DNA from 2 places in the Pseudorhodoferax sp. LjRoot39 genome. Region 1 is predicted to be linked to the other one. Evidence: riboswitches for the same ligand, from Rfam matches in the RefSeq annotation. Region 1 holds a riboswitch; the other holds the start of a gene.

Region 1 (3,400 bases):
GCTGCCGTCTGCGCACAGCACCCGGTGTTCGTTCACGTAGCTGGGAGCGTGGCCTTCCAGGTGCGCCCGGCGGTCGTGGAGCATCCGAGCCTTGTCGTCCGGGTGCGTGCGCTGGTCCATGGCGTGCGGGGTGGGGCGCAGGTCGTGCGCGCCGAAGCCGTACATCTCCAGGCAGCGGCGCGACATCCTGGCCACGCCCTCGGCGAGGTTCCAGTCCCAGACGCCGTCGCCGGTGCTCTCCAGCGCGAGCTTCCAGATCTCGTCGCGCCGACGCAGTTCGGCCTCGGCGCGCACGCGTTCGGTGATGTCTTCCACCGTGCCTTCGTAGAACAGGATGTGGCCGGCGGCATCGCGCACCACGTGGGCGTTCTCGCTGACCCAGATGCGTTCGCCGGTCTTGTGGCGGTAGACCTCGGAGACGAAGCCGCGCACGTAGCCCTGGCGCTCGAGCAGGTCACGGAAGACCGTGCGGCGCGACGGCTCCACATACCACTGGCGGGCGATGTCCTGCATCGCGGCGATGAGTTCGGCCTCGTGCGTGTAGCCGTTCAGCTGCACCTGCGCCGGGTTGGCGCGGATCTGCCGGCCATCGGGCGAGGACCGGTACGCCCCGATGGGCAGGAAGTCGAACAGCGTCGAGAAATCGACGGCCTGGGCTTGTGTGGCGGCGGGCACCAGTGGGCTAGGTGGGTCGGCGGTTTCCATGCGCGGCGTATTGTTCCGACGAATCGTGCAAGTGCGCACATGCATTCGTGTACTTTTGCACGGTATGGGCTGGAGCATTCCCTAGCTGCGGCGCAGGGCGATGCAGCCCGCCAACGCCACGCCGGCCAGCGCCAGCGGAAAGCCCAGCAAGGGCGAATGGTCCAGCAGCCAGCCGGAGGCGGCCGAGGCACAGGTGCTGCCCAGGGTGTACGACAGCACCAGCACGGCCGTGCTGTTGACCAGCGTGATGCCCTGCTCGCGCGCGCCGATGTCGATCATGGCCAGCGTGTAGAGGCTGCCGGCCGCACCGCCCCAGGTGAAGGCCAGCAGCCAGGCCAGCCAGCCCAGTTGTGCGACGAAGGGCATCGCGCAGGTCGCGACCAGCGTGACGGTGGCCAGAGTGCGCATGAGCCGGCGCCGGCCCTGCGCCGGGTCGGCGAAGCGGTCGGCCAGCATGCCGACGGGCAGCATCAGCACGGCACTGCCCAGGCCGCTCGCGGAGACCAGCAGCGCCGCGGCCGCGGCCGTCAGGCCCAGGCTCAGGCCGTACAGCGGCAGCACCGAGGTGATGCCTGCCTCGAAGAAGCCACCGACGAAGCCGGCCAGCATGATCACCGGGTGCGCGCGCAGCGCGGCCCAGACACCGCGCAGGCCGACGTGGGCCGCGTGTGCATCGTCTGCCGGTGGCACGCGCGGGATCAGCAGGCTGGCCAGCAGCCCGGCAGCCATGCAACCCACGGCGATCCAGGGTGCGGCGGGCGCGTCGGCGCCGACCCAGACCAAGAGGGCCGGGCCGATCACGAAGGTCGCGCCCACCATGGTCTCGAACAGGCCCACGTTGCGCCCGCGCGTGCGCGCGGTCGAGAACTCGGCCACCAGCGCCTCTGCCAGCACCCAGCGCAGGCCCGAGGCCGCGCCGGCCAGCATCTCAAGTGCGAACCAGACCGGCAGTTCGCGCGTGAGCGCGAAGCCGCAGCAGGCCAGCGCCGGCACAGCCGCCGACAGCCATAGCGTCTGCCTGCGCCCGAGCGCGCGCGTGACCCAGGAAGAGAACGGCGTGACCAGGAAGATCGCCGCCCAGCCGGTGGCCGCGAACAGACCGGCCAGGGTGCTGGAGACCGCCGCGCCCTTGAGTTGCAGCAGCAGCCAGGGCGTGACCATGAAGTAGCCGACCAGTTCCAGGAAGGTGGAGACGAAGAGGGCGACAAGGCCCAGCGCCGGGGCGCGTGCGGCAGGCATGGCAGAAGGCATGGAGGATGCGAGGGGCGGGCGATTGTCGCCAAGGCCGGCCCTCCTATAATCGCGCGCTTCCGAGGAGCGTTGCAGCGCCAGCATGGCGCGAGGCTCGGATTCCATTCGCAACGACGCTCGCCCACGCTCCGTGCGGTGAGTTCATTCCCCCAAAGCGTGGTCGTCTTCAACCTGTCCCTTCCCGGGACCACGGAGCCGTCATGAACGCCCCTGCCTCTTCCAAGCAACTGCTGAACACCGATTGCGCCATCGCCGACCTGGGCCTCGCCGCCTGGGGCCGCAAGGAAATCGCCATCGCCGAAACCGAAATGCCCGGCCTGATGGCCATCCGCGACGAGTTCGCCAAGAGCCAGCCGCTCAAGGGCGCGCGCATCACGGGCTCGCTGCACATGACGATCCAGACCGCCGTGCTGATCGAGACGCTGCAGGCGCTGGGCGCGCAGGTGCGCTGGGCCTCGTGCAACATCTTCTCGACGCAGGACCACGCCGCCGCCGCCATCGCGGCCTCCGGCACGCCGGTGTTCGCCATCAAGGGCGAGTCGCTGGTCGACTACTGGGACTACACGCACCGCATCTTCGAATTCACGGGCAAGAACGACGGCCCCAACATGATCCTGGACGACGGCGGCGACGCCACGCTGCTGATGCACCTGGGCGCCAAGGCCGAGAAGGACATCAAGGCCCTGGGCCGCGCCAAGAGCGAGGAAGAGAAGATCCTGCACGCCGCCATCAAGGCCAAGCTCAAGGTCGATCCGACCTGGTACAGCCGCCGCCTGAAGAACATCATCGGCGTGACCGAAGAGACCACCACCGGCGTGCACCGCCTCAACGAGATGTCGGCCAACGGCACGCTGCAGATGCGCGCCATCAACGTCAACGACTCGGTGACCAAGAGCAAGTTCGACAACCTGTACGGCTGCCGCGAGTCGCTGGTGGACGGCATCAAGCGCGCCACCGACGTGATGATCGCCGGCAAGGTGGCCGTGGTGGCCGGCTACGGCGACGTGGGCAAGGGCTCGGCCCAGGCCCTGCGCGCGCTGTCGGCCCAGGTCTGGGTGACCGAGATCGACCCGATCAACGCGCTGCAGGCCGCCATGGAAGGCTACCGCGTCGTGACCATGGAATACGCCGCCGACAAGGCCGACATCTTCGTCACGACCACCGGCAACAAGGACGTGATCCGCTACGAGCACATGGTGGCCATGAAGGACCAGGCCATCGTCTGCAACATCGGCCACTTCGACAACGAGATCGACGTCGCCGCGCTGGAAAAGAACTGCCAGTGGGAAGAGATCAAGCCTCAGGTCGACCACGTGATCTTCCCGAAGGTCGGCCGCAAGCCAGGCAAGCGCATCATCCTCTTGGCCAAGGGTCGGCTGGTGAACCTGGGCTGCGGCACGGGCCACCCGAGCTACGTGATGTCGTCCTCGTTCGCGAACCAGAC
Region 2 (3,400 bases), 1.5 Mb from region 1:
GCGGAAGTCGTCGGGGGCGAACCAGCGCGCGCTGCGCAGGCTGTCGTAGGTGCGTTGTGTCATCGTGGGGTGTCTGTGGGGAGGTCTATTCAGCCTTGATGCCGGCGGCCTTGATCACCTTGGCCCACTTGTCGACCTCGCTCTTCTGGTAGTCGCCGAGCTGGGCCGGCGTCATGTCGGACGGCAGCATGCCGAAGCCCTTGAGCCGGGCCTGCACCTCGGGCGTGGCGACGATCTTCATGATCTCTGCGTGCAGCCGGTCGACGATGGCCTTGGGCGTGCCGGCCGGTGCGAACACGGCCTGCCACGAGCCCATGTCGAACCCCTTCTGGCCGGCTTCGGCGATGGTGGGCACGTCGGGCAGCGATTCGAGCCGCTTGGCGCTGCTGACCGCGATGGGCCGTAGCTTGCCCGACTGGATGTGCGGGCCGACGATCAGCGTGGTGTCGAACATCATGTCGACCTGGCCGCCGACCAGGTCCTGCACGGCCGGCGCGCTGCCCTTGTAGGGCACGTGCGTGAACGCCACGCCGGACTGGTAGCTCAAGAGGGCCATCGCCATGTGTGGCGAGGTGCCGTTGCCGGGCGATGCCGACGACAGGCCGCCTGGCTTGGCGCGGCTCGCGGCCAGCACGTCGTTCAGGGTCTTGTAGGGGCTGTTCGCGTTGACCACCAGCACCAGCGGCCCGGAGCCCAGCATGGCGACGGGCGCGAAGGACTTGACCGGGTCGTAGTCGAGCTTGGAATACAGGCTGCCGTTGATGGAGTGCGAGCTGATGGTGCCGCCCAGGATGGTGTAGCCGTCCGGCGCCGCGCGCGCCGCGAGGGCCGAACCCACGCTGCCGCCGGCACCGCCCTTGTTGTCGATGACCACGGGCGTGCCCAGCGCAGTGGACAGTGCAGGCGCGATCACGCGGGCCAGCGTGTCGGTGTTCCCTCCCGGCGGGAACGGGACGATGTAGGTGATCGCCTTGCCGGTGGGCCAACTGCCCTGGGCCAGTGCGGGCAGTGCCAGGGTGCTGCCGGCCAGGGTGGCGATGGCGCCTTGGACGAGGGTGCGACGGTGCATGTCATCTCCTTGTGTACTGCGGTCCAGCTTGCTGGAACGGGATTGAAACACTAATATATTAGTACGTCAATGCAGAATCGCCCGCCATGAATGCCCTGCCCAAGATCCGCCTGGACCGCCAGCGCCTGGCTGCGCCACAGGTGCTGGAGCGGCTGCGCGAGGCTATCCTGGAACTGGAACTCGCGCCAGGGACCGTGCTGGCGCGCCAGGCGCTGGCCGAGCAGTTCGGCCTGAGCCAGACGCCCGTGCGCGAGGCGCTGTTGCGGCTGGCCGAGGAGGGGTTGGTCGACGTGTTTCCGCAGCACGCCACACTGGTCAGCCGCATCGACCTGCGGGCGGCGCGGCAGGCGCATTTCCTGCGGCGCTCGATCGAGCTGGAACTCGTGCGCGAACTGGCGCTGCGCCGGCCGGATGGCTTGGTCGCGGCGCTGCGCCGCCAGATCGCCCTGCAGCAGGCGCTGGCCCAGGCCCAGGAATACGGCCAGTTCGTCGCGGCCGACCGGCAGTTCCACCAGTTGCTCTATGCGGCGGCCGACATGGCGGCGCTGGTCGGCCTCGTCGCGCGCGTCTCGGGCCATGTGGACCGGCTGCGCCGGCTGCACCTGCCCACGGCAGGCAAGACCGAATCCATCCTGCGCGACCACAGCGCCATCGCCGAGGCCATCGCGGTGGGCGATGCGGCGGCGGCGCAGGAGGCTCTGCGCACGCACCTGTCGGGCACGCTCTCGGCCGTCGAGGAGATCCGGCTTCAGTTTCCGGACTACGTGGTCGAGCCCGACTAGCTAGAATCCCACCCCTTCCCAAGGAGCGTTGCAGCGGGCCATCCACAGGCGCCCGTCAGGCTTGGGACACTGCATCCGCAACGACGCTCACCGGCCCTTTGATCGCCCGATCGGATGCCCAGGTGAGACCATGACCCCAGATTCCGCTGCTTCTTCTTCCGCTGCCGACGTTGTCGCGCCGCCGCCCATGCGCCTGTCGGGCCTGGAGCCCGTCTCCATCGGCGCCGGCAGTCTGTTCGTCAACGTGGGCGAGCGCACCAATGTGACGGGCTCCAAGGCCTTCGCGCGCATGGTGCTCAATGGGCAGTTCGACCAGGCCCTGTCGGTCGCGCGCCAGCAGGTGGAGAACGGTGCCCAGGTCATCGACATCAACATGGACGAGGCCATGCTAGACAGCAAGGCCGCCATGGTGCGCTTCCTGAACCTGATCGCCAGCGAGCCCGACATCGCGCGCGTGCCCATCATGGTGGACAGCTCCAAGTGGGAGGTCATCGAGGCCGGCCTGCGCTGCATCCAGGGCAAGGGCATCGTCAACTCGATCTCCATGAAGGAGGGCGTCGAGAAATTCAAGCACGAGGCCCGGCTGGTGCGGCGCTACGGCGCGGCGGCCGTGGTCATGGCCTTCGACGAGCAAGGCCAGGCCGACACTTTCGCGCGCAAGATCGAGATCTGCGAGCGTGCCTACCGCGTGCTGGTCGACGAAGTGGGCTTCGCGCCCGAAGACATCATCTTCGACCCCAACATCTTCGCGGTGGCCACGGGCATCGAGGAGCACAACAACTACGCCGTCGACTTCATCGAGGCGGTGCGCTGGATCAAGCAGAACCTGCCCGGCGCCAAGGTCTCGGGCGGTGTCTCCAACGTGAGCTTCTCGTTCCGCGGCAACGACCCCGTGCGCGAGGCCATCCACACCGTGTTCCTGTACCACGCAATCCAGGCCGGCATGGACATGGGCATCGTCAACGCCGGCATGGTCGGCGTCTACGACGACCTGGAGCCGCAGCTGCGCGAGCGCGTGGAAGACGTGGTGCTGAACCGCCGCCCCGATGCCGGAGAGCGCCTGGTCGAGATCGCCGAGACTGCCAAGAGCGGCGCCAAGGACGAGAGCAAGAAGCTCGAATGGCGCGGCACGCCCGAGGCGCCCGCCACTGTGGAGCAGCGCCTGGCCCACGCCATGGTGCACGGCATCACCGACTTCATCGTGCCCGACACCGAGGAGGCCTACCAGGCCATCCTGGCCAAGGGCGGCCGGCCGCTGCACGTGATCGAAGGCCCGCTGATGGCCGGCATGAACATCGTGGGCGACCTGTTCGGCGCCGGCAAGATGTTCCTGCCGCAGGTGGTGAAGTCGGCCCGCGTGATGAAGTCGGCCGTGGCGCACCTGATCCCCTACATCGAGGAAGAGAAGAAGCGTGACGAGGCGGCCGGCCGCGACGTGCGCAGCAAGGGCAAGATCGTCATCGCCACCGTGAAGGGCGATGTGCACGACATCGGCAAGAACATCGTGACCGTCGTGCTCCAGTGCAACAACTTCGAGGTCGTGAACATG

The links. Region 1 has a riboswitch for S-adenosylhomocysteine ahead of ahcY (adenosylhomocysteinase). Riboswitches for the same ligand answer to the same signal wherever they lie in the genome.
Region 2: linked by a shared signal. The riboswitch ahead of metH (methionine synthase) and the one ahead of ahcY (adenosylhomocysteinase) in region 1 are both predicted to bind S-adenosylhomocysteine.

What each region holds. Positions count from the first base shown of each region.
Region 1 covers NZ_CAXUQL020000001.1:2,720,014-2,723,413, forward strand. The annotation lists gene ACSQ4M_RS12870 (putative bifunctional diguanylate cyclase/phosphodiesterase) at 1-675, opposite strand, end outside; gene ACSQ4M_RS12875 (MFS transporter) at 787-1,944, opposite strand; S-adenosyl-L-homocysteine riboswitch at 2,012-2,082, shown strand; gene ahcY (adenosylhomocysteinase) at 2,157-3,400, shown strand, end outside.
Region 2 covers NZ_CAXUQL020000001.1:1,191,189-1,194,588, forward strand. The annotation lists gene araD (L-arabinonate dehydratase) at 1-63, opposite strand, end outside; gene ACSQ4M_RS05665 (Bug family tripartite tricarboxylate transporter substrate binding protein) at 86-1,069, opposite strand; gene ACSQ4M_RS05670 (GntR family transcriptional regulator) at 1,156-1,851, shown strand; S-adenosyl-L-homocysteine riboswitch at 1,866-1,947, shown strand; gene metH (methionine synthase) at 2,039-3,400, shown strand, end outside.